DNA from 4 places in the Photobacterium sp. S4TG1 genome. Region 1 is predicted to be linked to each of the others. Evidence: predicted binding sites of a transcription regulator. Region 1 holds the regulator's gene; each other region holds the start of a gene.
The links. Region 1 encodes PurR, which represses purine synthesis genes. Its sites were predicted from a motif close to TNANGNAAACGTTTNCNTNA; they were not measured.
Positions count from the first base shown of each region.

Region 2: the regulator PurR is predicted to act here: its motif matches at 3,814-3,833, upstream of pyrD (quinone-dependent dihydroorotate dehydrogenase).
Region 3: the regulator PurR is predicted to act here: its motif matches at 2,091-2,110, upstream of VXS03_RS11225 (uracil-xanthine permease family protein).
Region 4: the regulator PurR is predicted to act here: its motif matches at 3,353-3,372, upstream of metK (methionine adenosyltransferase).

Region 1 covers NZ_JAYXUH010000004.1:181,167-189,565, reverse strand. The annotation lists gene VXS03_RS07810 (ABC transporter permease) at 1-98, opposite strand, end outside; gene VXS03_RS07805 (ABC transporter substrate-binding protein) at 210-1,424, opposite strand; gene VXS03_RS07800 (FAD-dependent oxidoreductase) at 1,454-3,604, opposite strand; gene VXS03_RS07795 (carboxymuconolactone decarboxylase family protein) at 3,594-4,169, opposite strand; gene VXS03_RS07790 (TfoX/Sxy family DNA transformation protein) at 4,585-5,172, opposite strand; gene purR (HTH-type transcriptional repressor PurR) at 5,549-6,553, opposite strand; gene VXS03_RS07780 (heme ABC transporter ATP-binding protein) at 6,933-7,724, opposite strand; gene VXS03_RS07775 (FecCD family ABC transporter permease) at 7,721-8,399, opposite strand, start outside.
Region 2 covers NZ_JAYXUH010000006.1:150,676-159,074, reverse strand. The annotation lists gene pncB (nicotinate phosphoribosyltransferase) at 1-172, opposite strand, end outside; gene pepN (aminopeptidase N) at 551-3,181, shown strand; gene VXS03_RS10115 (DUF2835 domain-containing protein) at 3,303-3,521, shown strand; gene pyrD (quinone-dependent dihydroorotate dehydrogenase) at 4,000-5,010, shown strand; gene VXS03_RS10105 (cell division protein ZapC) at 5,231-5,773, shown strand; gene rlmKL (bifunctional 23S rRNA (guanine(2069)-N(7))-methyltransferase RlmK/23S rRNA (guanine(2445)-N(2))-methyltransferase RlmL) at 6,694-8,399, shown strand, end outside.
Region 3 covers NZ_JAYXUH010000008.1:48,606-57,004, forward strand. The annotation lists gene envZ (two-component system sensor histidine kinase EnvZ) at 1-434, shown strand, start outside; gene VXS03_RS11225 (uracil-xanthine permease family protein) at 521-1,930, opposite strand; gene recG (ATP-dependent DNA helicase RecG) at 2,205-4,286, opposite strand; gene trmH (tRNA (guanosine(18)-2'-O)-methyltransferase TrmH) at 4,289-5,017, opposite strand; gene spoT (bifunctional GTP diphosphokinase/guanosine-3',5'-bis pyrophosphate 3'-pyrophosphohydrolase) at 5,142-7,244, opposite strand; gene rpoZ (DNA-directed RNA polymerase subunit omega) at 7,262-7,540, opposite strand; gene gmk (guanylate kinase) at 7,592-8,218, opposite strand.
Region 4 covers NZ_JAYXUH010000028.1:56-8,454, forward strand. The annotation lists gene VXS03_RS19545 (hypothetical protein) at 239-583, opposite strand; gene tkt (transketolase) at 1,235-3,247, opposite strand; gene metK (methionine adenosyltransferase) at 3,640-4,794, shown strand; gene VXS03_RS19560 (SprT family zinc-dependent metalloprotease) at 4,947-5,432, shown strand; gene rsmE (16S rRNA (uracil(1498)-N(3))-methyltransferase) at 5,565-6,296, shown strand; gene gshB (glutathione synthase) at 6,314-7,264, shown strand; gene VXS03_RS19575 (YqgE/AlgH family protein) at 7,385-7,948, shown strand; gene ruvX (Holliday junction resolvase RuvX) at 7,945-8,376, shown strand.

The DNA.
Region 1 (8,399 bases):
GGTAGCCATGCAAAAGCAGGTGCAAGCATACCAAGAAAGCCAATAATCAATGGACTTGCAAATAGCAATAATGTGACAACAAATATAATGGCTAACATAAGGCTCAAATAAACAGCAAATAAGGAAAGCTAACTTGCTATCATAATGCAAGTTAGCTTAATTTATAATAAATATAACAGTGAGTTAGTTACTGTATATGGGATATTATGTTAATTGCCATACCTTTGTTGCCATTGGTGTTCAATTGCCGCTAGCCATGTTGGGTTTGGTTCTGCAATAGAAGGGTAGGGAGTAAAGCTTGGTTTATTATATGATGACGGCAGTTGTTTAAATGCCTGTGCGTTTAAAATCGTCGGATCGCCCCAGACTTCAGTGTCAGCTTTGTGTGCTTGTGCTTCTGGGCTTAATAAAAAATTGATGGCTACTAATGCACCAGCTTTAGCACTCGCATTCCATGGAATCGCCAGAAAGTGAATATTAGTTAATGCGCCCGCATTGAAAGCATATGTTTTTGCTTTGTCAGTTAGATTGCCATTAGCAATAGCGGTAGCTGCTGCATTTGGGTTAAAGGTGATCGCTAATAATAATTGCTGATCATCTAATAACTGAATTGTTTCCGCTGTGCCTGCGGGAAATTGCTTTCCTTGATGCCATGCTACTTTGTGGAGCTGATCAAGATAATGCCATAGTGGCGCTGTAACTCGATCAAATAACGCCTGATCTTGAGGTAGCTGTAATGGTTGATATAAGGCTTTTTTGTCGGTAGTCAGTTCAAGTAGTGCTGCTTTTAAAAAGCTTGTTCCATGAAACTCCGGCGGCTTAGGGTAGCTAATTTTCCCTGGGTGTTGTTGCGCTAAAGCCAATAATGCCTTAAAGCTTTTTGGTGGGTTGGTTAGCGTTTCAGGATCATAAATAAACACCAGCTGACCAACACCCCAAGGGGCTTCTAGTCCTTGAGTCGGCTCTGAAAAGTCTTTGTCAATTGGCAATGACTTATCAACATATTTCCAGTTTGGAAGTTGGTGAGTGAAAGGACCATATAGTAAGCCATTTTGCTTCATTGAACGAAAGTTCTCACCATTGATCCATACCATATCAACACTACCACCATTATTTTTATTTGCGGTTTTCTCTGCCAATAAACGTTGTGTGGTTTCAGCAATATCCGTCACCTTAACTTGCTTTAAAGTGACACCGTAACGCTGCTGCAGCTGTGTGTTAGCCCATAACAGATAATCATTAATCTCTTGGCTACCACCCCAAGCATTAAAATAGACAGTTTCACCCTTAGCTTGAGCAAGGGTTTGTTGCCATGTTGGCATAATATTGACGTTTTTATGCTGTTCACTGGCGTGTGCCGTTACACTACTGATAACTAATGCTGCGGTTAACGTTAGCTTTTTGAAAGTAGAAAATGCTGTCATCACAGTCGATATCCTTATTGGCGTAATGATTAATTACGCATCCAGTGGTGATATTTTTTAACCCAAGCAAGCAGTTTTTGAGGAGCATGAGCTTGTTTCCATACGCCAGCGGTGTATTTTGCGCCTTCACTCATGGTTGGGTAAGGATGAATTGTGCCTAAGATCTTATTTAGCCCTAAGTTATGACGCATTGCGAGCGTAAATTCAGCTAACAAATCACCGCCATGGTGACCAACAATGGTGGCACCAAGAATCTTATCGCTACCTTTTGGCGTTAAGATTTTAATAAAACCTTCATCATAACCATCAGCAATAGCACGATCTAAATCATCCAATCCATAGTGTGTGACTTCATAATCAATCCCTTGTGCTTGCGCTTCTTTTTCATTAATACCCACTCTGGCTAATTCAGGCGCAGTGTAAGTTACAGCAGGAATAACTGAATAATCGACTTTAAATTTTTTAACCGCACCAAATAAGCTATTAACCGCGGCATACCATGCTTGATGCGCTGCTACGTGTGTTAATTGATAAGGACCTGCCACATCACCCACAGCATAAATATTAGGGTAGTGGGTTTGTAGGTATTGATTTACAGCCACAGTACCGCGCTCTGTTGTGGTAATGCCTAGTTGTTCTAAACCAAATCCTTGTACATTTGCAACACGGCCTAAAGCGACCATTACTGCATCAAACTCGATGCTAACTTGTTGGTTATTTTGTTCAACGATGGCACGTTGAATTCGTTGACCATTATCATCAAGTATTGATTCAAACTGGATAGCATTATGTTTCAATAAAATCTTTACGCCATCATGTGTGAGTGCTTGTTCAACTAACTGTGCTGCATCGCTATCTTCACGATTTAATAGTTGAGGTGATCTTTCAACAATCGTGACTTCTGCTCCTAAGCGACAAAAACTTTGTGCTAATTCACAGCCGATAGGGCCACCACCAAGGATCAGTAATCGTTTTGGAAGCGCTTTTAATTGCCATACAGTATCAGACGTTAAGTAATTGACCGTTTCTAAACCCGGAATAGCGGGCACTAATGGGCGTGCACCTGTGGCAATAACAATATTACGCGTTGTTATTTGAGTGCCATTAACTTCAACTTTCCATGGTGACAAGATGGTTGCATCTCCCGTCACGCAGTTTACGCCAAGTTTACTGTAACGTTCGATAGAGTCATGAGGCTCAACTTTACTTATTACATTTTGAATACGTGCCATCACTTGGGAAAAATCAATATTATTAATTTGAGCGTCAATACCAAGTTGTGAAGCTTTATTTATATCAGCTGCGGTATGCGCTGCACGAATCAGTGCTTTTGAGGGGACACAGCCAGTATTTAAACAGTCTCCACCCATTTTGTGGCGTTCAATAAGCGTAACTTCAGCTTTTACGGCTGCCGCAATATAAGCACTGACTAAACCACCAGCACCAGCACCAATAACCACGAGATTTTGATCAAAGTGAGTTGGCTTTTGCCATTGTTTATATTGTTTTTTAACTGCCATGGTTTTCATTATCCATTTTGCTAGTAATGGGAAAATACCGAGTAGGACTAACGATAATAAGACTGGGGCTGAAATAATGCCGCTAAGTGATTCTATTTTTCCAAGTTGAGTACCAGCATTAATATAGACAGCGGTACCCGCTAACATACCTAATTGGCTTACCCAGAAAAAAGTACGGGTTTTAATTATAGTTAATCCCATTAACAGATTAATAAGGAAAAAAGGAAATACTGGAATTAAACGTAAACTCAGTAGGTAAAATCCACCTTCTTTTTCTATACCATTATTTAATGTCGCTAAGCGATTACCAAATTTTGCTTGTACCCAATCACGTAATATAAAGCGACTTGATAGAAATGCTAAGGTTGCACCTATTGTGCTGGCAAAAGATACCATAATTAGGCTAACCCAGAAGCCAAACAATGCGGCACCTAATAACGTTAATATGGACGCACCGGGAATAGAAAGGGCAGTAACTAATACGTACAAACTAAAGAAGCCAATATACGCCGAAATTGGGTTTTCAATAATATAGTTTTGCAGGGTTAACTGTTCACGTTTAGCAGCTTCAAGGGTTAGGTATTGGCCAAGATCAAAATAAAACCAAGTCCCAATAATTGCTAATATAACGGTAACTAATAACAGTTTATTATTTTTCATCGTGGCTCCTTTGTTGAGGCTGAGGTTGAATAGGTAATGAACAAAAACCTTGTGCAGGAACATCAAGCGCAGTATTAAATTTAGCTGATAAATTTTGAAAGCTTACTAGTGCCGTTAATTCAATGATGTCATCGCTGCTATACCAAGTTGCAAGAGCAGCTAACATATCGTCACTGACATGTTGATCACTTAGCGTCATCGCTTCGGTATAAGTTAATACTGCTTGTTCTTGTTCTGAAAAATGCTCAGAAGACTGCCAGTTTGCAAGGGCTTTAATTTTTTCTAATGAATGGCAACGTTCCGCCAATTTCATACCATTAGCATCGACACAAAAAGCACAGTTATTGAGTTGAGATACGCGTACACAAACCAATGAGCGTATCACTGCATCAATGGGGGATTTTTTGCGATCAAGATAACCAAAGAATAAAGCCACTAACCAAAAAAGCATAGGTTTGCGTCCCCATAACTTAGCAGGGTTAAGTACTTTGCCAAAATGGCGCTGTTGTAACCATAGTAAAGGTTTTACCCATAATGAGAATGTTTCTTTGGTTAATATACGCAAGATATGTCCTTATCAAATGAAAATCACATTGACTCTAAGTAGCAAGACCGAGAGAACTAACATTGTATTTCATTTAATGGAAAAAAATGTGTTTATTAGAGAAATTGCTTGAAATAACAACAATCAACAGCTAATAGATGGTGAGTAATGAGGGCGAGTACGAAGTAATGATATTGAAGCGTTGACGAATGATAAATAATCGTTGTCAGACGTTAAATATACGTTTTAAGTAAGTAATGCAGAATTGACATTTAAATAAATAAAAAATCATGTTTTATTTGTTTAATGTTGACTTCGTACATGCCTTATAGAGAAATATCATTGGGTATTGATAAATAGGGGGCAGAAATAAATAAAAGAGGCACTGAGCCTCTTTATTCTTAAGCGTCACTTAGCCAGTTGACGAATATATTTATTATAGTTTTGCGAGTAGTTCGTTACGTCTACTTTCTGGTATTACAGACCAATGTTGGCCATGTATTGCACCTTCTAGTGCCCATAATAATTCTAAACTTAAAGATGCCTCTTGTGTTTTTTGTAATGCCTTGTAGGCGTTGAGTGCACCAATATCGTAAAGTTGATCAATAGTTTGAATACCTGCTTTTTTGAGCATTCTTTCATTTGAGAGGCGTAAGTTAGGTAAATCTTTTATCCTAGCTGGCGCGCAACATTCTTTTGCTTTTTTATCGGCAAGTGCTGCTTCAAGAGAATATTTAGCTTGCTCTATTATTTTTTCAGGTTGTTCCCACCACTCATCAAGAATAGCGTAATGTTTAGTTATTACAGGAAACCCACGTTTCTTATAAATGTACGGTTCTAATCCTGCTTGTTTAAATTCCTCTTCTGTTTGAGCGTTTGCTCTAAGGTGAAGTTTATTATTAACCACAAGTGCGAACATTGCTTCGCCTGCGAAAATACCAAAGCCACCAAACATAGAACGCGATTTAACATTACCTAAATGGTCTAATAATTTTAATGAATCTTTTAATATTGGTTTGTCCATACTTCTACTCGGTGAATAAATGAGTGTCACCTAACATTAAAGTAGCCGTAAATTGACTTTTATTTCTAAAGTTATTTACGAAAGAATTTTTCTACTCTAAATCGTCCATGTATTACTTTATAAATAATATTATCAATATAAAAGTATTATTTATAATTTGTAAGTCTTTTGCTTACTATTATATGTATCTACAGGGAGTATTATATTCGATCTTTTAAAAAGGTAAGTTTTAATATTAACGAAAGCTGATGAATCTGTGAGGTTGCTCATGTTTTTGAGGTCTGTCGATATTTTGTAGAAGCTTTGAGCGTAAATCATTAACAATAAAAGAAAAAAGCCAATAAAAATATTGGCTCATAAAAGCGGGGAAGTAATGTTAGCGTAAATCTTTTACTGACTTTCGCTCAACAATAGCAGGTGTCATTTCAAAGATTTGAGGTTCATGATCTTTATTCTTCATACGCTCCATTAAAATTTTAATGGCTGTTTTACCTAAACGACGCTTTGGTTGGTGAATAGTCGTTAGTGGCGGTGCGAAGTAAGGGGCAAGATCAATATTATCGTAGCCAATAATTGAAATATCATTGGGAACGCGTAACCCTGCTTGTTCAAAAGTACTGATCAGTGCCATTGCCATAATATCATTGAAACAGAAAATGGCGGTTGGGCGATCTGTCATTGCAATATACTTCTCAGCAGCCTCAACGGCTGAATTACACTCAAAGTCACCTTCAAGAATCCAGTTTTCGTTAACCGCTAAGTTTGCTTCTGCCATTGCTTTATTAAAGCCTTTTAGGCGTTCACGACATGTTGATTTATCGTTGTGGCCAGACAAGCAACCAATACGAGTATGGCCATGTTCGATAAAATATTTAGTCGCAATGTAGCCACCTTGTTCAGCATTATCCTGAATTTTATCGGTATGCGGGCTTTCTGGGCCCCAATCCATTACCACCATTGGTAGGTCTTTTTGACGCTCAAGTAGATCCAGTAATCTCTGATCAAGATCAGAACACATCACTAATAAACCGTCCACACGCTTTTCGGCAAGCATGCGTAAATAATCATGCTGCTTAGAAAGGTTACCTTCAGTGTTACATAGAATCAGCGTGTAACCTTCACGGTAGCAGTACTCTTCAACGCCATGTACAACTTCAGCAAAAAAAGGGTTGGTTGATTTAGTTACCAGCATACCAATGGTGCGTGTAGTGTTACATTTTAGGCTGCGAGCAACAGCACTTGGTGCGTAATTGAGATCTTCAACGGCTGCCAGTACTTTTTTCTGTGTTGCTTCTGCGACAAAGCGTGTTTTATTGATCACGTGTGAAACTGTTGTCGTTGAAACACCAGCCATACGTGCAACATCTTTAATGGTTGCCATATTTATTCTTCTAATAATGGGTGCTAGAGATGTTTCTAGCTAATCGTGAGGTACCAAATTGAGTAATTACTGAGATGAATATAATTCCATCTTTTTGCGTAAAGTATCCCGTTAATTATTCAATTTGGCACCAATAATGTGTCTATTACATACTTAAATAGTATTAACACTAAAAGCCGCATTTATTCGCGGCTTTATAATTATTGCATGTTTTTCAAGTGTAATCGCTTGCGTTCACATTTTACTGAGTGTTACGCGTAGTGCAACTTTTCAATTGTCTGGGAGTAAATTATTTGATAACTATCAACAAAAAAACGTAAATTTCAGCAATTTTACTGAAATTTACAACAGCCAATTAAAAAAATGATGCACATTAATACTAGGATAGTAGGTAAGGATAACCATGAACAGGATGAGGATGAACAGAAACCTGCCAACCGTAAACGTTGTTAATTATTGCAGGTTGTAATGCTTGCCATGGTGATCCATCAGCTTGAATCTTACCTTGTTGAATGATGACCATACGTTGGGCATATTGCGCAGCTAAGTTGAGATCATGTAATACGATGATAACCGCGGCACCTTTTGCTGCCATGGTTTGTGCCATTTGTAGCGTTTTATGCTGGTGGGCGAGATCTAAGGCAGATGTTGGCTCATCTAACATTAATATACATTTATCATCAGCTTGACTGAGTTGTGTTAGCACGCGTGCAAAATGGATCCGTTGCTTTTCTCCTCCTGATAAAGTGGGATATAAGCGTGGCGCAAGATGAAGAACATCAGTATTACGCATGGTTGTAAGGGTGATATCATCAATTTCTTGGCGTGACAAACAAAGAGGCATTGTGCCAAGTTCAACTACTTCTTTACAGGTAAAGGCGAAAGACAGCGAACTGTGTTGCGGTAAAATACCTAAATGACACGCCAATTCAGATCGTTGCCAATCTTCAATATTGCGATTAAAAAATGTAACCTGACCACTTTCAGGTGTCATTTCACCGCAGAGTATTTTAAGTAATGTGCTTTTACCTGCGCCATTAGGCCCAAGTAGCGCCGTGATCTCACCTGCCTTTATATCAATATTAAAGTCATCTAATAATACTTTTCCTGCTAATGTTAATTGCAAATCACGTGCCGAAATGACAGTTGGGTATGCAGAGGTTACCGTCATGCGATTCTGCCTTTTTGTTTATTTAATAAATAGATGAAGAATGGAGCGCCTAAAATAGCGGTAATAATACCCACGGGGAGTTCTTGTGGTGCAAAAGCACTACGCGCGATCATATCTGCGACAAGTAAAATTAAAGCACCTAGAATAGCTGAGATTGGCAATAACGTTTTATGATTAGGGCCTGAAATCATGCGCCCTAAATGGGGGATTACTAAACCGATAAAGCCAATAGGACCTGTAATAGCAACGGTAATACCGACACCTGCGGCACAAACAATAATCAAACTGCGCTTTAGATGTTGAACATTAACCCCCATATGACGAGCTTCAGCTTCTCCTAATAAAAAGGCGTTCAATGCATTAGCTTGGCGATAACAATAATAATAGATAACAATGAGACTCACAAAGGCAAGGCCGATACCTGACCAAGTCGCACCTGCAAGTGATCCCATTGACCATAATGAAAAATCCCGTAGCGCTTGATCATCGGCAATATAGTTAAGTAACCCCAAACCAGCACCAGAAATAGCACCAATTGCGACACCTGCAAGTAGCATTACAACCACGGATGTGCCGTTTTTATCAGTGCCGAGGTGATACACCAAATATGTGCTCAGCGCGCCACCCAAAAAAGCGAAGAAGGGCACAGCACCAATATTCATTAATAAAGGGTAT
Region 2 (8,399 bases), on a different contig from region 1:
CTTGAATTTCAGCAGCGTAAGGACGTAAATCTTCTTCGCTACGGCAATGAAACTCAGCCACAGCTTCAACGCCTGGGTATTGATGAAAAACTGCTTGTTGCATATGCAATTTATAAGCATCAGTATCAAGCAGGGAGTCGATAACCCCAATATTGTGTCTGTTATTATTCATACCTGGTAGTAGATACTCAAATTAATAAACTTAAAGAATTTATTTTTATAATTATAGGATCTTTAAATTCAATGTCTTGGACATGGTTTATAAGGTTTAGTAAATAAATAACTAAACTATTTAACTGGTGTGAGATTGTGACCTAAGAGGTGAACTACGTCAAGGAATATCAAGTTTACTCATTGTGACTGTTGCATTAATCATCTCAACGTGTATCACGAGTAAAACACGGAAACGATTACGTTTAAAATTATAAATATTGTCGGTTAAGTCATGCTTGAAAAGTGTTATTGGTGACACAATATTAAAATATAACAGTCAACATTAATCGGTCGCTCGTGGCTAGCGCTCTGAGCAATCATAAAGGATATAAAAATAATGACAGAACATTCTACAGTGACTCAACCTGCGGCAAAATATCGTTCAGACTATCGCTCGCCTGACTACACCATTACTGATATCGATCTGACATTTGACCTTCATGATACTAAAACAACCGTTGTTGCTATTAGTCATGTTGTACGTCTTAGTGACGAAGCGAATGCAGATTTAGTGTTAGATGGCGATGATTTAACATTGATTAGCGTAGCTATTAATGGCCAAGATTGGCAGGATTACCACCAGCAATCAGGGCATTTGACGTTAACTAATCTTCCTGCTGATTTTGAATTGGCAATTACGACTGAAATTAATCCTGAAGCGAATACGCTACTTGAAGGTCTATATAAGTCTGGCGGTGGTTTTTGTACTCAGTGTGAAGCTGAAGGTTTCCGCCGCATTACGTTCTATTTAGATCGCCCTGATGTTTTAGCACGTTTTACTACTAAAATTATTGCAGACAAAGCCGCTTTTCCTTACATGCTAAGTAATGGTAATCGAATTGCGGAAGGTGAGCTTGATAATGGCCGTCATTGGGTACAGTGGCAAGACCCATTCCCTAAACCATCGTACTTATTTGCACTTGTTGCTGGTGATTTTGATGTATTGCGTGACACATTCACCACTATGAGTGGACGTGATGTTGCACTAGAAATTTTTGTCGATAAAGGCAATCTTGATCGTGCTGATTATGCAATGACATCATTGAAGAATTCCATGAAGTGGGATGAAGAACGTTTCGGTCTTGAATACGATCTAGATATTTACATGATTGTGGCGGTTGATTTCTTTAATATGGGTGCAATGGAGAATAAAGGTCTCAATGTCTTTAACTCTAAGTTTGTATTAGCAAATCCAAATACCGCAACAGATACTGACTATCAAGGTATTGAAGCTGTCATTGGTCATGAGTATTTTCATAACTGGACAGGTAACCGTGTTACTTGTCGTGATTGGTTTCAATTAAGTTTAAAAGAAGGCCTAACCGTTTTCCGTGATCAAGAGTTTTCTTCAGATTTAGGCTCTCGACCTGTTAACCGTATTGCTAATGTGCGTATTGTTCGTGGTCCACAATTTGCTGAAGATCGTGGCCCAATGTCTCATCCAATTCGTCCTGAAAAAGTCATTCAAATGAATAACTTCTACACATTAACTGTGTATGAAAAGGGCAGTGAAGTGATCCGTATGCTACATACTTTATTGGGTGAAGCAAATTTCCAAGCGGGCATGAAGCTATACTTTGACCGCCATGATGGTACAGCAGCAACCTGTGATGATTTTGCACAAGCGATGGAAGATGCTTCTGGGATTGATTTAAGTAGTTTCCGTCGCTGGTATAGCCAAGCAGGTACACCAGTTGTTAGTGTTTCAACTGCGTATGATGCATCAGCGAAGAGTTACGCTGTCACTATTAAGCAGCAAACCCCCGCAACCGCAGAGCAAGTAGAAAAGCAGCCACTGCATATTCCGTTTGATATTGAGCTATACAATAGCAAAGGTGAAGTGATTGCCTTACAAATCAATGGTGAAATAGTACATAACGTACTTGATGTAAAAGAAGCTGAGCAAACATTTGTATTTGAAAATGTGACAGAGCAGCCAGTGATTTCGATGCTACGTGAATTCTCAGCACCAGTGATCTTAGAATATGATTACACTGATGATGAGTTAATTTTCTTAATGGTTAATGCATCGAATGAATTTGCTCGTTGGGATGCAGGACAAATGCTATTAGCTAAATATATTCGTCAAAATGTAGCCCAAGTACAACAAGGTCACAGTGTAACGTTACCTGATGCTGTTATTGATGCGTTCCGTGGCGCATTACTGGATGAAAACCTTGATCCTGCTTTTATTGCTGAGATGCTAACACTGCCAAGTGAAAATGAAATTGCAGGCTGGTATACAACTGTTGACGTTGATGCGATCAATCAAGTTGTGGGTGCATTTACCCAGTTACTTGCGTCTGAAATGGAAGATGAGTTTAGTGCGATTTATCACAGCTTAACGCAAGGTAGTTATAGCTTAGATCATACCGCAATGGCACAACGCGCACTGCGTAATAAATGTTTGTCATATTTAGCATTTACCGCACAAGGTAATGCATTAGTAGCTGCGCAATATAAAGTTGCTGACAATATGACAGATACGATGGCCGCAATGTCGGCAGCCAATAATGCGCAACTTGATTGTCGTGCAGAGCAAGTGGCTGATTTCAGTGATAAATGGAGCCATGATGGCTTAGTGATGGATAAATGGTTTATGTTGCAAGGCACCAATCCTGCGGCAGATGCATTAGAAAATGTACGTCAGACAATGAACCATCCGACATTTAGCTTGAAAAACCCTAACCGTACTCGTAGTTTAGTTGCTGGTTTTAGTGCTAATAACCCAGTCCATTTCCATGCTAAAGATGGTTCTGGTTATGCGTTTTTAACTGAAATATTAACGATTCTAAACACCAGTAACCCACAAGTAGCGGCTCGTTTGATTGAGCCTTTACTTAAACTGCGTCAATATGATGCTAGCCGCCAACAATTGATGCGCGAGCAACTAGAAAAATTAGCAGCGATGGATAATCTAGCTAAAGACCTATTTGAAAAAGTACAGAAAGCGTTAGATCAAAAATAAGTTATTGATGATCTAATATGATGGTAAGCGAAAGCCAGTGACTGATTGATAATAGTCACTGGCTTTTATTTTATCTTATTGTTTTAACCGATTTGATATCACAACGAATGGATAATTAGCTATGCGCAGCTTTACATTTACGATTGATATGAGTTACACCCTTTTTCAGCAACATTATTCAGGTGCCGCCAGTAGTGTGGTGGTTTTAACGGATACTGGCTTAAAGCTTCAACTACCTGCGATAAGGTTACGGCGTTTTTTAACTCATGCTGGTATTACCGGGAAATTTCGTGTAGTGGTTACCAATGATAATAAACTTGAGACTATCGAACGCCTTTAGCTGTGTTTTTAAATTTATTTTCAGCGGTTACTCATAATGGACAATAATAATGTTATTGCATGCTATTTTACAACGTTGGCATTATTTACTACACCTGAAATACCATCATTGATGGCTGTTTTTCTATTAAATAAGGTGAAATGATAGCAATAATGACTAATAAGAAAATACTGAGTTGTGGTTATATATAAAAAATGACGGCCTTAAATAACAGGTTTATCGTAAATGAAATGTATTAATTAGTGATTGTTATGTAAGGTAAATGTTCTTATGTGGTTTGTTTTACCTCACATCACGAAAACGTTTGCTTTTAAGGGTAATTATTTGAAACTAATGCCGCTTATAAGCTATTGTAAATATTGATATAAAATATAAGTCCATGTTTTATTGATAATAATCAAAAGAATAGGGATTGTATTTAGCCTTATAACTGTGAATAATACCACCCCGTTTATACGGGATTTTTAATGGAGTTATAATGTTATATCGCATCGCACGATCCGCTATTTTCCAGTTGGATGCAGAAAAAGCACACGACCTCGCTATTCAGAATTTTTCTCGCTTTACTGGCACTCCACTTGATCTCTTCTATCGTCAACATGTTCCTGAGCGTCCTGTTGAAGTTATGGGTATTACGTTTAGAAATCCTGTCGGTTTAGCGGCTGGCCTAGATAAGAATGGCGAATGTATTGATGCATTTGGCGCAATGGGATTTGGTTTTGTTGAAGTTGGTACAGTAACACCTCGCCCTCAGTCGGGTAATGATAAACCACGTTTATTTCGTTTAATTCCAGCTGAAGGCATTATTAACCGTTTTGGTTTTAATAACCTAGGCGTTGATAATTTGGTTGAAAATGTAAAGAAATCAAATTACGACGGTGTGATTGGCATTAACATCGGTAAGAATAAAGATACACCGATTGAAAAGGGTGCTGAAGACTATTTAATCTGTATGGAAAAAGTTTATCAGTATGCAGGTTATATTGCAGTCAACATCTCATCGCCAAATACACCAGGATTACGTTCGCTACAATATGGCGAAGCATTAGATGATTTATTATCACAACTAAAACAAACACAAACTGAGCTAGCTGAATTACATGGCAAGTATGTACCGTTAGCACTTAAGATCGCGCCTGATCTTGATGATCAAGAAATAGTTCAAGTTTGTGAATCACTCATTCGTAACAATATCGATGGTGTTATTGGTACTAACACTACATTAGATCGTACCTTAGTTGAAGGTATGGATCATTGCGATGAAATGGGAGGGCTAAGTGGTCGCCCATTGCAAAATAAGAGTACTGAAGTTATTCGTAAAATGGCTATTGCGTTGAATGGCGCATTGCCGATTATTGGTGTCGGTGGTATTGACTCTGCAATGGCTGCTCGTGAAAAAATTCAAGCAGGTGCGCAATTGGTTCAAGTTTATACTGGCTTTATTTACCATGGCCCACGTTTAGTAAAAGACATTGTTAACGGTCTTTAATATAAATAGCTAGCCATCGTTCATCTATCATAAGATTATTATTGGAGCCAAATTGGATCATGCATTCAATTTGGCTTTTTTGTATCTACGAATAAAAAAAATAATAAAACTGCATAATTTCAGGGGAATTATTGTCATTATTTTTCCCCTTTTAATTTTTCATCTGTGACGTAAAATTTTGTCTACAATCGTTGATATAGAGTAAGAGAGTGAGGGAATCATGCTAACTCCAAACAATTCTTGGCACTGGCGGTTTGATATGCAACGTAATACGCTGATACTTGATCTTGGCAATGAATTATTATTTTGTGTTTCTATACCAACCAAAAAATTAGTTGAAGAGGCCAGATCAACATCAAAGCAAGTCTTTACGGTAACCGATGTAGCGGCTTATCAAGCGTTTAAAGAAGGCATGGATGAGCTAACACTTTCTGAAGCGCGTAAATCTGAATTAGCATTAAATGCCGTAGCAACGTATCGTTTTCAAAAACCTATAATGGCTAAAAGTTGGTTTTTTACGCCGCAAATAGGAGCTGATCCTCATTGGGGAGAAGTGGTTATACTACAAACGGATCATGGGTGTGCTCGATTTATTGTGGTTGAAAATGACGGCAATTCAAGCCTTTGTATGTTAGCTGATGTAACACCAATGGCATTAGATAATAATAAGGTAATGAACTTTTCTGATACGATCCGCGTAATGAATAATCGAATGACATCTTATTTAGACGCTAAACCAATGAACTTTGCTTTAGTAGGGTAGGGAATAGTTTTCCATTCTTCTCCATTTAGGTTCGTAAATGGTGTTTAGGTTTATTCATCACCAGTCCCTAATCTTTAAGCATTACCCTTGCGCGTAATATACTTCCTTCTTCCATACGAACAAATCTCGATTACACTTTCGCTTTATTTCTATCGTACTAGTGCCTTTCTGTCTGCTTATCATTGTAATCAATTTAGTACCATCACAACCAATATTCCTTAATCGACCTATATAGACTTATCTATCTGCTTAAATAGTCTTGTCTACATTTGACCTTTTGTCTTGTTATTGTGCTGGTGGTTTTAAGTAAATTGCGACAAAAAAGTGATATGGGTATCATTAACTATGTGATCAATCTCAAAAAAATAAACATTGCAGCCTAAATAATAAGCAAATCAGGCACACTTAAATACGAATAATCTTACCAATATTACAGCTAATAACCTCACTTATTATCTGCTAATTTCCTTATTTTGAAGGCACCAATACCCTGATTATAAAATAGTGCATTTGGTTATTCCAATTATTCCAAATACCAGTTAAAAGGTTAGTGTTTGGTTTTTGTTTTGCGCGACACTCATTGTAAAGTTAAGAGTTTATCTATATTTTTTTATTATTAATTAATGGTTTATCTATTGTTTATATTTGAAAACAATGGATTCAACCTTGGTTTTGGTGATGACAGGTAGCAATATTTGGCTATATTGTTTCTATACGTATTCAATGATGCTTATCATAAGACAAATGACTTGCTAGTAAAAATATGCGCTGAATTTATGTTCAAAAAGTGAGGTGGAAAGGCTTATCAGTTAACAAAGGTTGTTTTTTTCATCTAATAAGGAAATTGATTGAGGTAAAAGCGAGGTATTTAATGTGATTTCAGTTATAATTCGACGCAATATTAGTGTGAAAAGAACGCCATGAATCAATATTTAGCGATTACTTCCCGCGGCCTAGAAAACTTGCTTGCGGATGAACTAGAACAATTAGGTGCACAAAACATTCAAGTTGTGCATGCCGGTGTCCGTTTTAAAGCAGATCAAGCAATGGCTTATCGTTGCTGTCTATGGACACGTATTTCCTCTCGAATCATCCAAGTGTTGAGTGAGTTTAATGTCCGTGATGATATGGACTTATACTTAGGTGCAACGGCGATTAATTGGATGAGCCACTTTGATAGCAATACCCGTATTGTGGTTGATTTCAATGGTACTAACCGTGAAATCCGTAATAGCCAATACGGTGCGATGAAAATCAAAGATGCGATTGTTGACCGTTTTACTAAAGCGGATCTTCGTCGCCCTAATATCGATCGTGAAAATCCAGATTTACGTATTCATATGCGTCTGTCTGGTGAGAAAGGTATCCTTGGCCTAGATATGGCAGGCAGCGGTTTACACCAACGTGGTTACCGTAGCGAAGCTGGTCGTGCTCCTCTTCGTGAAACTCATGCTGCAGCTTTAGTTATGAAAAGCGGTTGGACACCAGAAATAGCATTGTTAGATCCAATGTGTGGTTCTGGTACGTTAGTCATTGAAGCCGCTATGATGGCTGCTGAAATTGCACCAGGCCTTAAACGTAAGCGTTGGGGTTTTGAGTCAATTAAAGACTTTGACAAAGAAGCATGGTTAGAAATTCATGCTGAAGCGACAGTAAAAGCGCGTCGTGGACCATCAAAAGTAACGACTAAGTTCTTTGGTCGTGAAATGGATCAACGTGTATTAGCGATTGCTCGTGATAACGCAGGTCGTGCTGGTGTGAAGAGTTTGATTGATTTTGCCTATGGTGATGCAACACAACTGATTCGCCCAGAAGGTTTTGATACTGGCATCATTCTTTGTAACCCTCCTTACGGTGAGCGTTTAGGTACAACATCTGAACTTATCTCATTGTACAAAGAGTTTGGTAATCGCTTAAAGCTGGCTTTTGAAGGTTCAGTTGCGGCTATCTACTCAGGTTCAAATGAATTGTTAAGCTGTATGCGTATGCGTGCTGACAAACAATTTAAATTAAGTAACGGTGCATTAGATTGTGTACTTAAAACATACTTAATTACGGCAGGTAGTGTTAAGAAAGAAGACGGCGAAAAAGAAGGCGTTATTGTTCAAGAAGACGTAGCACCTGATTTTGCCAACCGTTTAAAGAAGAATATTGCTAAGTTAGGTAAGTGGGCTAAACGTGAAGGCGTTGAGTGTTACCGTATTTACGATGCGGATCTTCCTAACTACAATGCCGCTATTGATAAATACAATGATTATTTGATCATTCAAGAATACGCGGCACCCAAGACGGTTTCTGAAGAAACAGCGCGTCGTCGTATTATGGATGTATTACGTGCCACGATTGAAGTAACAGGTGTTGAGCCAAATAAAGTTATTTTAAAAGTGCGTGAGCGTCAAAAAGGCCGTAATCAATACCAAAAGCTATCAAGTGCAGAACGTCACATGACAGTGGATGAATACGGTATTAAGTTTAAAGTAAATCTTTATGATTACCTTGATACTGGTTTATTCTTAGATCACCGCATTACGCGTCGTATGCTAGGTAAAATGGCAGCAGGTAAAGATTTCCTTAACTTGTTTGCTTACACTGGTTCTGCAACGGTTCATGCAGCAGTCGGCGGTGC
Region 3 (8,399 bases), on a different contig from region 1:
TGTTGTTAGAAGATGTTGCTCATACTGAAGGCAGTTATGGCAATGTTATCGAGCAGAAATTAACGCTTATCCCCGGTACTGTTTCGGTCAATGCTGTTGCCCTTAAACGTGCAGTTGCAAACTTGGTGATAAATGCTCAACGTTACGGTAATGGTTGGGTAAAACTCTCCAGTGGAGCCTCTGCTGATCGTAAATCGGCATGGTTTTGTGTTGAGGACAATGGCCCTGGTATTGCCCCAGATCAAGTCACTAAGATGTTTCAACCATTAACTCGAGGTGATTCAGCTCGTGGCAGCGAAACTGAAGGTACGGGTTTAGGGCTGGCGATTGTGAAGCGAATTATTGATCAAAATGAAGGTTCAATTTCGGTGCGTAATCGCAGCGATGGTGGCTTAAGAGTTGAGATCAGTTTACCGTTACATAAATTGAAGTAATTTTCTGTAACCTAGCTAACGTGGTTATTAGTAAAATAAAAGCCCGCTTTCAGTAATGAAAGCGGGCTTTTTTAATGGGGTAATAATTAGTGTTCAGTTGCGGTTGCTTCATCAATCAGTTCAACCGATTCAGCATTTTCGTTTGGTAAAATAATATTTAATAGAATTGCGGTAATGCCGCCAGCAGCCATACCTGAAGAAAGAATACTTTTTACAATCTCTGGTAAGAATTGCAGTATTTCAGGTTTTTGGGCGATGCCAAGTCCCATTGAAAAAGATAATGCCATGATTAAAATCGCGCGGCGATCAAGGTGACAGCGTGAAATTATACGAATCCCTGATGCCGCAATAGTGCCAAACATGACAATGGTTGCGCCGCCCAATACTGGCTCTGGAATCAATTGAACCAAGCTTGCTACATCAGGAAATAGCCCTAGTAGAACCAACATTCCTGCCACAAAGTAGCCGATATAACGGCTTGCCACGCCTGTTAATTGAATAATGCCATTGTTTTGGCTAAAGGTTGAATTAGGAAAACTATTAAACACAGCGGCCATGGCTGAGTTAAGGCCATCAGCAAGAACACCGCCTTTAATACGTTTTAAGTACAACGGCCCTTTTACCGGTTGTTCTGATGTTTCTGAGGTTGCTGTAATATCACCTATGGCTTCTAGTGATGTAACCGCAAACACTATCATTAGTGGAATTAATAATCCCCAATCAAAACTGAGTCCGTATTGCATTGGCATTGGAATGGCGATCAAGGTATTTGATGTGGTGATATTGGTATTTATCATGCCTAAAAACCACGCTAATAGCGTGCCTGCGGCCATTGAGATCACAATAGAAGACACCCGTAAATAAGGGTTTTTAACGCGGTTTAGCAATACAATAAAACCTAATACTGTGCCTGATAGCATTAAATTATCAAGGCTACCAAAACTGCCGTCAGCAATGGCACTATAGCCGCCACCGATGGAAGTTAGGCCAATTTGAATTAAGGTTAAGCCAATTAATGTCACTACAATCCCTGAGACCAGTGGAGTAATGATACGTTGGGCATGTTGTAAAATGCGAGAAATGAATACTTCAGTAAAAGCGGCAAAAATAATGGTGCCAAAAATAGCTGCCATCATGGTTTGAATATCAGCGCCGCCAGCTTTAAGGGCTAGGCCTGCACCAATAATCGGCCCCAAGAAATTAAAGCTGGTGCCTTGAATTGATAATAAACCAGAGCCAATTGGGCCAAAGGTTTTAATTTGGATGAAAGATGCAATACCTGATGCCAATAATGACATACTCACAATAGTATTGGTGTCACTTGTTGGTAAGCCCAGTGATTGGCAAATGATCAGTGATGGCGTAATAACCGCGACAAACATTGCCAGTAAATGTTGTGTGGCAGCAAAGAGCGTTTGTGGCAATGGTGGCCTATCATCTAAGCGGTAAATAAGGTCAGAATTTTTTGGCGTTGCGCTAGTGTGATGCTGAGTCATACGTGATCCTAACTGGCACTCTGAAATCCATTATTCGCGCTGAATGGGCGATTATTGTGTTGTTGGCGGTGATCTGTGATTGCTGTTACTCAGAACCAAATCAACACTGGCAGAGCGTAAAGTGGCAAAATTTTGTCGCTATTGTAGTGATCTTTTGAAAAATAGCAATCGTTTGCTTTATTTTTAATAATGGAGGCTGCTAGGTCTAAATCTGTAAGAGGAAATGAATCACGGTTAATTACTTTTGGCTGTTATAACCGTGATAAAAGAAGAGTTAAGCGTTAGAATAATTTTCGCGTTGACCTATCCAACGATCGATAATGGCGCTGGCGTTATCAGGATATTGGTCATGAATATAGCGGGCTAATTTTTGGACTTGAGGAATCAAATATTGGTCGCGAATTAAATCAGCCACTTTAAAATCAGCAATGCCGGTTTGTTTAGTACCCAGCAATTCACCAGGACCACGAATTTCAAGATCGCGCTGCGCTATGACAAAGCCATCACTGCTTTCACGTAACACCGCTAATCGTTTTTGAGCTGTTTTAGTTAGCGGTGCATGATAAAGCAACACACAGTGGCTAGCGATTTGACCTCGACCAACGCGACCTCGAAGCTGGTGTAACTGAGCGAGTCCAAGTCGCTCTGGATTTTCAATCACCATTAAACTGGCATTGGGTACATCAACCCCAACTTCGATAACCGTGGTGGCAACCAGCAAATCAATATCACCAGCTTTAAAACTTGCCATAATGGCTTGTTTCTCTTTGGGTTTCATTCGACCATGAACTAAGCCTACCTTGAGCTCTGGCAGTAGCCGAGTTAATTCATCGGCAGTATCAGAAGCTGCCTGCGCCTCTAATACTTCCGACTCGTCGATTAAAGTACAGACCCAATAAGTCTGTCGACCTTCTTGTTGGCATGCAGCGCGAATACGTTCAATAATTTGCGGGCGACGATTGTCAGGCAACGCTACTGTTTGAATTGGCGTTCGTCCTGGTGGTAACTCATCAATTACTGAAGTATCCATATCTGCATAAGCCGTCATGGCAAGAGTGCGCGGGATCGGGGTTGCAGTCATGACTAATTGATGCGGGTAACGTCCATTTGTTGCGCCTTTTTCTCGAAGGTCAAGTCGTTGATGGACACCAAAGCGGTGTTGTTCATCAATAATAATTAGCGCGAGGTTATTAAATACTACTTGGTCTTGAAATAAGGCATGGGTGCCAACCACCATTTTGGCCTCACCACTGGCAATTTGCAGCAGCTCTTTTTCACGGGCTTTGCCTTTGAGCTTACCTGCCATCCAGCCAACTTTAACCCCCATCGGGTTAAGCCACTGGGCAAAGTTAAGTGCATGCTGTTCTGCTAATAATTCTGTTGGCGCCATTAATGCAACTTGATAGCCATGTTCAATGGCGCGTAAAGCGGCAAGGGCTGCAACCAAGGTTTTACCTGAGCCTACATCCCCTTGCACTAAGCGCATCATTGGCTGTGATTGGTTTAGATCAGCCTCAATATCTGCTACCACTCGTTGTTGAGCGCCAGTGGGCGTAAACGGTAAGCTGGCTAGCAATTGCTGTTTAAGGCTATCTTGCGGTGTTAATGACCAACTTTGATGTTGCTGACTTTTACTACGTAGCGCCAGCATCGATAAATTCTGGGCCAATAATTCTTCTAAAATCAGTCGTTTTTGAGCAGGATGCTTTCCTGCATCAAGTTGTTCTAATGAGATATCAGCTGTAGGACGATGCATCAATTGTAATGCTTGAGCAAGGGTCATTTGTTGATCGTATAACCCGGTTGGAAGTAATTCTGTTACGGCTGATTTTTCAAGTAGAGCTAAGGCTTGATCGGTTAAATTACGTAATGTTGTTTGGCGTAAACCATCAGTGGTTGGGTATACTGGAGTGAGGGTTTCTTCGACACTTAATTCGGTCGGCTCTGAAAAAAGGCGGTAATCAGGATGAATGATTTCTAGTCCAAACTGGCTGCCTTTGATTTCACCATAGGCTTTAACTTGCTTGCCTTGGCTAAAGCTATTTTTCATCGCAGCATTAAAATTAAAAAACTTTAACGTCACCGAGCCTGTAGTATCGCCAATTTTTACCGTCAGCATCTTACGTTTGCCAAATTGAATACTACAATGGCTAACTTCGCCTTGAACCGTTAAAAATTGGCCGGGAGAGACGCGATTAATCGGCCAAATGCGGGTGCGATCCTCATAACGAAGCGGCAAATGAAACAGCACATCTTGAACATTATTGAGTCCAATTTTATGGAGTTTTTCTGCCATTTTTGCGCCGACACCAGACAGTTCGGTGAGGGCGACAGTATTGAGGAGTTGTCCGCTCATGGTTAGTCCTTTTTAATTACGCTAGCTGTGACGGGGTGTTTGATTTTTTTAGCTTGCATTGCAGCCCACCATTGTTCGTCGGCAACAATTTGGCCTTGATTATCTAATTGCGGGTACGGTAAATTTTTCTGTTTAGCAACATTGGCTAATACAGGGTGGCCACGCTCAAATAAAATGCGATTGACTACATTGTCATCAAGTAAGGTGGTGGTGCGATCATACATACCCGCATTTTGACGTTGGCGTTGTGCTTCATACAAAATTAATGCACTTGCAACGGAAACATTGAGTGACTGTACCATGCCTACCATTGGAATAATGATGTCTTGGTCTGCCAGTGCTAATGCTTCAGCGGTGATGCCATTTTTTTCGCCGCCGAGAATAATCGCGGTCGGTTTTGTGTAATCAATCTCACGAAAATCGACGGCAGTGGTCGATAAATTGGTAGCAAGCACCTGCATTCCCTGAGCTTTTAAGGCGCTAATGGCATTGACCATTGTTGTGTGAGTTTCAAGTTCAACCCAATTACGAGCTCCCGCTGAGGTATGACTCAATACTTTCATCGCTTCTTTGGGCCATACGGCATGCACTTTATGAACCCCAACTGCATCGGCGGTACGAATAATGGCAGAGACATTGTTGGGTTTATGGACTTCTTCCATACACACGGTGAGATCAGGTTGGCGAGTGGCTAAGACTTGATGAATTCGTTGAAAGCGATCTGGCGTCATCTGGTTATACTATTTATGAGAATAAGGATGACGTTATAATAATATGGATCGGAATCCAAATACACAAAACGCCCACAAGTGGGCGCTTTATTCATATCATTAACAAGCTATCACGCTGATAGTGTTAATTCTTTTGGCGAGCAACACGAACGACGTCGGGCATAATACGAATACGACGCATGATATTAGCTAAGTGCACACGGCTCTTAGTCGTCAGGCGAACAGTAATCGTATATAAACGGCCATCTTTTTCTTCGGTCGATAAACCTTGAATATTAGAGCCAGTTGCAGCGATAGTATTGGTTAAGTCAGCCAATGCGCCTTGGTGGTTTTGCATGTCTACTTTGAGGTTAGTAACAAACTCTTGCTCAAAATCTTCACTCCATTCAACCGCCATGTACTTATCGGGTTCTTTACGATAACCCCGAATATTGGCACATTCTTCACGGTGAATAACGAGGCCTTTGCCTGGGCTGACATGCGCCACAATAGGATCACCATGAATCGGATGGCAACAGTTAGCAAAGGTTAGCAAAATACCATCGGCACCTTGAATCGGTAAACGACGATCGTTATTTTTCGCTGTCAATTCGTCGGCATTACCCAATAATCGGCGCGCAATAACCACACTCATCAGTTCACCTAAGCCAATTTCTGTCAGTAAATCATCAACAGTTTCTAGTTTAAGATCGCTTAATACTTTGGCGATATTCTCTTCCGCAATTGTCTGCATGTTCACACCACCTAAGGCATGATTCAGTAGACGACGACCGAGGGTTATTGACTCATCACGACGCATGGTTTTTAAAATTTGACGAATTTTAGTGCGCGCACGTGATGTCACTACATAGTTAAGCCATGCAGCATTAGGTCGAGCACCAGGGGCGCTGATAATGTCGATGGTTTGACCATTTTTCAGCGGCTTACTTAATGGATAAGGTTGGCGATCGACGCGAGATCCAACGCAGGTATTACCAATGTCAGTATGCACGGCGTAAGCAAAATCAACCGCCGTGGCACCAACTGGCAATTCAACAATGCGGCCTTTGGGGGTGAAAACGTAAATTTCATCTGGGAAAAGATCAGATTTGACGTTTTCGATAAACTCAAATGAGCTACCGGCGCTTTGCTGTAATTCAAGCAGGCTTTGCATCCAACGTTGGGCTTTAATTTGAGCAGTAGTGCCTGGGGCTTCACCGTCTTTATATGTCCAATGGGCTGCAACCCCTTTATCCGCCATTTGATCCATGTCTTCAGTACGAATCTGAACTTCAACCGGTACCCCATGCGGGCCAACCAGTGAGGTATGCAGCGACTGATAGCCATTGGCTTTTGGAATGGCGATATAATCTTTCATTCGACTTGGGCGTGGCTTGTACAGATTATGTACCTGACCTAATACTCGGTAGCAAGTATCAAGATCATCGACTAAAACGCGGAAGGCGTAGATATCCATGATCGAATGGAAGCGTTGTTCTTTATTCTTCATCTTGTTGTAGATGGAGTATAAATTCTTTTCACGACCAGAAACGATCGCGGTTATTCCCGCATCACTGAGGCGACCCTCAATTTCAGCGTGAATTTTAGTAATGATTTCTTTGCGATTGCCACGGGCTGCTGCGACGACTTGTTTTAGGACGCGGTAGCGGTTGGGATATAACGCTTCAAAGCCAAGCTCTTCAAGTTCAGATTTGATGTTATGGATACCAAGGCGGTGGGCAAGCGGAGAGAAGATTTCAAGGGTTTCACGAGCAATACGACGTCGTTTATCAGGGCGTAAAGCACCTAACGTGCGCATGTTGTGAGTACGATCGGCAAGTTTGATTAGAATAACGCGAATATCATGCGCCATTGCCATGATCATTTTGCGGAAGTTTTCAGCTTGCGCTTCTTTACGATCGCGAAATTTGAGCTTATCGAGTTTAGAGACGCCATCAACCAATTCGGCAACAGTATCGCCAAAGCGGCAGGCTAGATCCTCTTTAGTGACCTCGGTATCTTCAATCACGTCGTGCAGCAATGCTGCCATCAATGCTTCAATATCGAGACGCATTTCCGCCAGAATACGGGCGACCGCAACTGGATGGATAATATAAGGCTCGCCGGTTGAACGAGTTTGGCCTTCATGGGCGTCGCGAGCAACAAGATAAGCCTGTCGAAGCACCTCAATTTGAGGCTTCGACAGGTACTTGGTTGCGACTTCTTTCAGGCTATCAAAAAGATACAATTCGCCTGGTTCCCTGATTAACGGTGATGGTCGCCAGCAATAGCACTAACAGCTGCTAATTCAGCTGCTTCTTGCTCTTGCAGTTCCTGACGCTCGCGAGCATCAAGGATATCTTTAGTAATTAGGCCTTCTTCGATTTCACGAAGTGCAATTACTGTGTATTTGTCGTTTTCTTCAGGAACCAATGGATCCTTACCGCCGGTTTGCATTTGACGTGCGCGGCGAGCAGCAATTTGGATCAGATCGAAACGGTTGCCAATTTTATCAACAGCGTCTTGAACGGTTACGCGTGCCATGGAGGACTCCAGTGGTTATTAAATTAGGAATAGAAAATTGTACAAAATAACTTACTGATCTGCTAGTAGCGCAGTCAACATGCTTCTATATTTAGCAGTTTGCTTGTCTTGCTTCAATCGTTCTGCACGAATAATTGCTTTAAAGTCAATTAACGCAACATCGAAATCATCATTAACGATCACATAATCGTATTCGTTATAGTGTGAAATTTCTGAACGAGCTTCTTCCATACGACGGGCAATAACGGCTTCGCTGTCTTGACCACGGGTATTAAGTCGACGCTCCAATTCCTCTTTTGACGGAGGTAGGATAAATAAGCTTTTGGCGGCTGGCATTAGTTTACGGATTTGACGCGCACCTTGCCAATCGATATCTAAAAAGACATCAATGCCTTTATTCAATTGCTGTTCAATCCATGGACGAGAAGTACCATAGTAATTGCTAAACACTTCGGCATGCTCAAGGAATGCACCTTGTTCTACCAAGTCGGTAAATTCTTCTACGCTAACGAAATTGTAATGAACGCCGTTTTCCTCGCCCGGGCGCATGCCACGAGTCGTATGGGACACGGATACTTTCATGTCATAGGTCGGGTTAGTTTCAAGAAGGGCATTAATCAAACTTGATTTACCAGCACCACTTGGGGCCGACACGATGTATAGAGTACCTTTGCTCATTGCCTATTTTCACTCAGTGATAGAAGGGCGCGAAGATTATCACGATCTGCGCATAATTGAAATTAGCTGATTGCTTGAAAATTCATCTTTTTTATTGAGTCAATACAACTTAAGCCTAGCTGGCTTTAATGATATTTCATAATCAGATGATATTTTCAAACAACTTTCCAAGCTAAATACT
Region 4 (8,399 bases), on a different contig from region 1:
GTTAAGCTAAATCAGGCTAAAACTAACGTTATTATATTGTTATTAGTGTTACTTAATTCCAAATTCTTCATTTGAACGCTATTTGGTAGCCACCTATACAAAAATCAGCTTTTCTACCCAGCTAACATCATCACCACCGGCCGCATTTGAATATCTACCTAGCGACCACTCAATAATATTCAGGTATAAAAAAGGTCGCCTGAGCGACCTTTCTATAATTCATATCATCCAAGATGACTTACCACGTTAAACCACATGCGCTCGCTTTTGCTTTAGCAAGGCTGTAGTACTTACGCTTAACAAGGTAATTACCGTCATTTTTAAGCCCTTCAACACGTAGCCACTTATTTTTGCCAAAACGTGCTTTTACCGGAACACCAACGGCGAAACGCTTACCCGATTGATATTTTGCAACATAAAAACTATCACGAACTTTGAAGATATAGCCATTCTTACCACAAATTCGAGCACTCTCAACACGGCCTTTTTTAGTCGCGCCCCAGTTACCCCAATCATCAGCATGGCTAGGTAGAGAAGTCATCGCGGCTAAACCAAGTAGTAATCCTAAAATAGCTTTTTTCATCACAACACTCTAAAAAGTAAACTTGTGAGTTTATTTTAATCATAATCAAAAGAAAGAAAAGAGAAATAATCCAAAAACGTGAAAATTGACAAACGTCAGCAAAATACAACGTTAACGGCATGAGTAAATATTGAAATATAACCAAAAGGTATGGTTTTGAGCCTGTGTGGTTTTTTATGGCAAATGTGATTAAATCAAAACATCAATATTAGGCTCTAACGTAAAAAAGGCTTTGAACAATAAGTTCAAAGCCTTCTTAGAAAGATGTTGAAAGGTTAAGGAAAAACCTTAACGCTAACTTTACTTAGTCATGTTGCCGCTTTTATACATAGGAGCGAATACAGGCGTGTAAAGTGCAATAATTTTATTAACGATACCAGTCATTTCTTTTTCCTCAATAAACTAAGCTTTTTTAATAGTACAACCATAGCCTAACCATTGACTCTATAAGGCTTGCGGTCGTGTTTCGATGAGGCTAATTATAGGTATTTCATTGGACTTTGAAAGTGATAAAAACAGCCATTTCAAATTAGTTTTAATAATGTGAAACACTATTATATTTCCACTCTATTTATAATGTTTAATCGAAATTATCGGCATAAAAAAGACCGCAATTAGCGGTCTTTAAAAATGGTGGTTAATAGGGAAAACTTACCCTAATAACGCATTAGCATTATTAACAATGTTTTCAACAGTAAAGCCGAACATGTTAAATAACTCATCAGCTGGCGCTGACTCACCAAAGGTTGTCATGCCAATAATGCGACCGTTCAAGCCAACATATTTGTACCAGTAATCCGCAATACCCGCTTCAATCGCGATACGTGCAGTCACATTTGCAGGTAATACACTTTCACGGTAAGCGGCAGTTTGCTTATCAAATAAATCAGTGGCAGGCATTGAAACCAAACGTACTTGATGACCCGCAGCGGTAAGTTCTGCATACGCTTGCGCTGCAATACCGACTTCAGAACCTGTTGCAATTAAAATAAGCTCAGGTGTAGCGGCACAATCTTTAAGAATGTAGCCACCTTTAGTGATATTCGCGACTTGCTCAACGTTACGATCCTGCTGATCAAGGTTTTGACGAGAGAAAATCAACGCTGTTGGACCATCTTTACGTTCAATCGCATATTTCCAAGCAACCGCTGATTCAACCTGATCACAAGGACGCCATGTACTCATGTTCGGGGTTAAACGCAGTGATGCGACTTGCTCTACTGGCTGGTGCGTTGGACCATCTTCACCCAAACCAATCGAATCGTGAGTGTATACCTGAATATTTTGCACCTTCATCAATGCTGCCATACGCAGTGCATTACGTGCGTATTCCATAAACATTAAGAAAGTTGCACCATAAGGAACAAAGCCACCGTGTAATGCAATACCGTTAATGATGGCTGTCATACCAAATTCACGCACACCGTAATGAATGTAGTTACCCGATGCATCTGTCGGTGTCAGTGATTTAGAGCCAGACCACATAGTTAAGTTAGATGGCGCTAAATCGGCAGAACCACCCATAAATTCAGGTAATAACTGACCGTACGCTTCTAGCGCATTTTGTGATGCTTTACGTGATGCGATATTGGCTGGGTTAGCTTGCAGATCCGCAATAATACGTGATGTTTCTGCTTCCCAATTCGTTGGTAAGTCACCGTTCATACGACGGCTAAATTCAGCCGCTAATTGAGGGTAAGCTGCGCTATAAGCGGCAAACTTTTGATCCCATGCGATTTCTTTCGCATTACCCGCTTCAATGGCATTCCAATTAGCAGCAATATCGGCAGGAATTTCAAATGGGCCGTGGTTCCAACCTAGGAATTCACGCGCTGCTGCAATTTCTTCAGCACCTAATGGCGCACCATGACAATCATGAGAACCGGCTTTATTTGGCGAGCCAAAACCAATGATGGTTTGACAACAAATAAGGGTTGGTTTAGTGGTTTCTGCTTGTGCTGCAGCAATCGCGGCATTAATCGCATCAGCATCATGGCCATCAACGGTTGAAATAACATGCCAGCCGTAAGCTTCAAAGCGCTTGGCGGTGTCATCGGTAAACCAACCTTCGACTTCACCATCGATTGAAATACCATTGTCATCCCAAAAAGCAATTAACTTACCAAGACCTAGAGTGCCTGCTAATGAACATGCTTCGTGAGAGATACCTTCCATCATGCAGCCATCGCCCATAAAGGTGTAGGTGTAGTGATCAACGATCTCATGCCCTTGCTGGTTAAATTGCTCAGCCATGGCTTTTTCTGCCAATGCCATACCCACCGCATTGGTAATACCTTGACCTAAAGGACCCGTCGTGGTCTCAACACCCGGCGCATAACCATATTCTGGATGGCCAGGTGTTTTTGAATGTAATTGACGGAAATTTTTAAGATCATCAATCGATAAATCATAACCTGTTAAATGAAGCAGAGAATAAATCAGCATAGAACCATGACCGTTTGATAATACAAAGCGATCACGATCAGCCCAGTTTGGATTTTGTGGATTATGATTCAAATGATCACGCCACAATACTTCAGCAATATCTGCCATTCCCATCGGCGCACCCGGATGACCTGAGTTCGCTTGTTGCACACCATCCATACTAAGTGCACGAATTGCATTGGCTAGTTCTTTACGAGACACCGCATTGCTAGAAGACATATCTGCTCCAAATAGTCATAAAATAATAAATTACGAACAAATAGTTACCATTTTTATTAATGATCACTTAATTTCGCTTCAATATTGTCTCAAATAGATGCCATTGACTGCAAACGTTTTCGTTTTTAAAAAAACCAATTTATTCAACAATATGCAATCAGTCTGAATTTAAGTTTTTGTATTTAAAATGGTAACAATAAAAAGCTTCTTCTTTCACCAATACCGGTTTTCGCTAAATCCTTACAGATTACATTGTTGATTTTATAACTGGTCGGGGTATTATAGACGTCTAGACGGAGGTAGCTCCATACATATAAACGTATGGAATGCAGTGCAGTATCAGTATTACCGCTACCGTTCTACCAAATTTATGAATATAAGTGAGACCATCAATGGCTAAACATCTGTTTACTTCTGAGTCGGTATCAGAAGGTCATCCAGATAAAATTGCAGACCAAATTTCAGACGCAGTCTTGGATGCAATTTTAGAGCAAGATCCAAAAGCACGTGTTGCTTGTGAAACTTACGTAAAAACTGGCATGGTAATGGTCGGTGGCGAAGTAACAACATCAGCTTGGGTTGATATCGAAGAAATCACTCGTGAAACAGTGCGTGAAATCGGTTATATTCACTCAGACATGGGCTTTGATGCTAATTCTTGCGCTGTTTTAAATACCATTGGTAAGCAATCACCAGATATCAACCAAGGCGTTGATAAGACTGACCCTAAAGAACAGGGCGCTGGCGACCAAGGTATTATGTTTGGTTATGCAACCAACGAAACCAAAGAGTTCATGCCTGCACCAATCACTTATGCACACCGTCTTGTTCAGCGTCAAGCGCACGTACGTAAGAATGGCAGCCTACCTTGGTTACGTCCTGATGCTAAATCTCAAGTAACATTTGAATACGATCAAGGTAAAATTGTTGGTATTGATGCGGTTGTATTATCAACTCAACACAGTGATTCAATTTCAACAGCTGATCTACGTGAAGCGGTAATGGAAGAAATCATCAAGCCAGTATTACCACAAGAGTGGTTACGTAAAGATACTAAATTCTTTATCAACCCAACTGGTCGTTTTGTTATCGGTGGCCCAATGGGTGACTGTGGCTTAACAGGTCGTAAAATTATCGTTGATACCTACGGCGGCGCAGCACGTCACGGTGGCGGTGCATTCTCGGGTAAAGATCCATCAAAAGTTGACCGTTCAGCAGCATACGCAGCACGTTATGTAGCGAAAAATATCGTTGCCGCTGGTATGGCTGAGCGTTGTGAAATTCAACTTTCATACGCTATCGGTGTTGCTGATCCAACATCTATCATGATTGAAACGTTCGGTACTGAAAAAGTACACCAAGATATTATTATTGAAGCGGTTCGCCAGCACTTCGACCTTCGCCCATACGGCCTACAAGAAATGCTAAACCTACTTCAGCCTATCTACAAAAAGACGGCTGCATATGGTCACTTTGGTCGCGAAGAATTCCCTTGGGAAAAAACAGACAAAGTAGAAGCGCTACGCGACTTCGCTAAACTTAAATAATAATAAAATTAAGTTTATCAAATACTAAGGGGCGATTATTCGCCCCTTTTTTATGTCTAAAATAAAATAACCGCTATTTTTTATATTGCAGTGTATAGTCAGCTATGGTTATTTTGCACCAATATAGATAATAACTGAGGATATTTTTGGCTATGACTCCGTTACAAAAGCAAGTGCTTACTCACGTAGAATATTGCATTGTTCATGCTAACCAGCGTTTGAATAAACGCCTAACCATGCCTAAGGTTAACTTTACTCAACGTGGTAAAATTGCCGGTACTGCGCACTTACAGAAATGGGAATTACGCTTTAATCCAATACTATTAGCCGAAAACCCTGATGCATTTTTAAATGAGGTTATCGCTCATGAAGTCGCGCATTTAGTGGTGTTTAAACACTTTGGTCGCGTTCGTCCTCATGGCCGTGAATGGCAAATAATCATGACTGAAGTTTTCAATGTCCCCCCCAAAACTACTCACAACTTTAATGTCAGTTCAGTGGCTGGAACAACTTATATTTACCACTGCCCATGTAGTGAATACCCACTCACTATTCGTCGCCATAATAAGGTTCTACGAGGCCAAGCCAGCTACCATTGCCGTAAATGTCGCCAACAGCTACAGCTCAAAGCATCGTAATTTGAGTCGTATTTAAACGACCTCAATAATTTTTATTATTCGTTCCTCGCCACACTGATTTTTGCCCTCTCTTCTGTCGTCAACCATGGTAATATCTTTTATTACCCAACAATTACTACAGATGACCGCATCATGAGAATTCCACGAATTTACCACCCACAACCTTTACCTAGCCAAGGTACGGTTATGCTTAGCGACGATGCGGCTAACCATGTTGGCCGTGTAATGCGGATGCAAGTTGGGCAACAAGTATTACTGTTTGATGGCAGCAATGCAGAGTTTCCCGCTGTTATTAGTAGTGCGAGCAAAAAAAGTGTTGAAGTTGAGATTCAAGCGCGTGTTGAACATAGCATTGAGTCACCATTAGATATTCACTTAGGCCAAGTGATTTCACGCGGTGATAAAATGGAATTCACCATTCAAAAATCGGTTGAATTAGGTGTTAATACAATTACACCACTTATTTCAGAGCGTTGTGGCGTTAAACTCAATGCTGAACGCTTTGAGAAGAAACTGGAACAGTGGCAGAAAATCGCAATTGCAGCCTGTGAACAATGTGGCCGTAATGTCGTTCCTACCATTCGCCCGGTAATGAAGCTAGAGCAATGGTGCGCTGAAGAATATGATGGTTTAAAACTAAATTTACACCCTCGTGCGCATTATTCAATTAACACCCTCCCTACCCCAGTAACCAAAGTACGGTTATTGATCGGTCCTGAAGGTGGCTTGTCAGCTGAAGAGATCAGCATGACAGAGCAATATAAATTTGACGAAATTTTATTAGGCCCACGTGTGTTACGCACTGAGACTACCGCAATGACAGCCATTACCGCACTGCAAGTTCGCTTTGGTGATCTTGGCTGAGTAATCAGGAGAAAACAATGATCAAGCTAGGTATTGTGATGGACCCTATCGAGTCTATCAATATCAAAAAAGATTCGACCTTTGCCATGATGATGGAAGCTCAACGTCGTGGTTGGGAATTACACTACATGGAAATGAGTGATCTTTCTTTAGAGCAAGGTGTCGCAATTGCACGTACTCGCACTGTAACTGTAAAAAAAGATCCAAACGATTGGTTTGAATTTCATAATGAGCAAGAGATTCCACTCGCGGATCTTGATGCGGTATTAATGCGAAAAGATCCTCCGTTTGATACTGAATACATTTATGCGACTTACATTCTTGAGCGCGCAGAAGATAACGGTGCATTAATCGTTAACAAACCGCAAAGCCTACGTGATTGTAATGAAAAATTATTTACCGCATGGTTCCCAGAACTAACGCCAACCACGATTGTGACTCGTCGTGCCGACAAACTAAAGGCATTCCATAAAGAACACGGTGATGTGATCCTAAAACCGCTTGATGGCATGGGTGGTTCGTCAATCTTCCGTGTAATGAAAAATGATCCTAACGTATCGGTGATCATTGAAACACTAACCGCAATGGGTCAAAACTACTGTATGGCACAAACATTCGTGCCTGATATCAGTAACGGTGATAAGCGTATTTTAGTGGTTGATGGCGAACCAATGCCATACTGCCTTGCGCGTATTCCAGCTAAAGGTGAAACTCGCGGTAACTTGGCCGCTGGCGGTCGTGGTGAAGCGCGTCCAATTAGCGACACTGATCGTAAAATTGCAGAAACTGTTGCGCCAATTTTAAAACAGAAAGGCTTGATCTTTGTTGGTCTTGATGTAATTGGCGATAAACTCACTGAAATTAACGTAACCAGCCCAACCTGTATTTGTGAAATTGAAGCTGCATTTGATATTTCTATCACAGGTAAATTAATGGATGCGATTGAACGCCGTATTAACGCTAACTAAGATCACCTAAGCGCTAAACATCAGCCATAATCAAACCAAGAACGCAGCGATTATTTTTTATCGCTGCTTTTTATTATCAACACCATCATCGGTGCTGACGTGTATTTAATGGTGTTGTAAATGAACCTGACCAATTATTTTCTAGTGGCAATGCCCACTATGGAAGATCCAAATTTTAAGCATAGTGTCATTTATGTTTGTGAACATAATGATGAAGGTGCAATGGGTATCATCATTAATCAGCCGATTGAAATTTCAATTGTCGACATGCTTGATCAAATTAATATTGAACGTACACAACCATTAATTGACCCGATAAGTATTGAAGCGCCTGTACTTAATGGCGGACCTGTCGCAGAAGATCGCGGTTTTGTATTACACACAATCCAAGCTGATTATAGCTCTAGTACGACTATCACCCCCCAACTAGCGGTGACCACATCCTTAGATATTTTAGCGCAACTAGGCACTCATCAAGCACCCCAACAATTTATTGTCGCACTCGGTTATGCGGGTTGGGATGTCGGTCAACTAGAGCAAGAATTAGCGAATAATAATTGGCTAACCATTGAAGCAGATAGCGATATTATTTTTTCCACTCCGATAGATCAGCGCTGGCAACAAGCCCTTGCAAAATTGGGTATTACCCCCGCGAATCTATCATCAGATATAGGCCATGCATGAGTCAATCTCGCAGCGTATTAAGCTTTGATTACGGCACCAAAAGTATTGGTGTTGCTATCGGTCAAGAACTTACTGGTACTGCCAGTCCTCTCGCAGCTTTAAAAGCCAAAGATGGCATTCCTAATTGGGATGATATTGAAAAGATCCTTAAAGAATGGCAACCAGATTTAATCGTAGTGGGATTACCATTAGATCTTGAAGGTAAAGAACTTGAAACTATCGCACCACGGGCCAAGAAATTTGCGAATCGTATTCATGGTCGATTTGGCTACGCGGTTGAACTACACGATGAACGTTTAAGTACTGTAGAAGCAAAAGCAGATTTATTTGAACGCGGTGGTTATCGTTCATTAAGCAAAGGTAACATTGATTCACAATCAGCCGTGGTCATTTTGGAAAGCTGGTTTGAACGTCAATATGGCGCTTAATTAACAGCAGCTATCATCTCTGA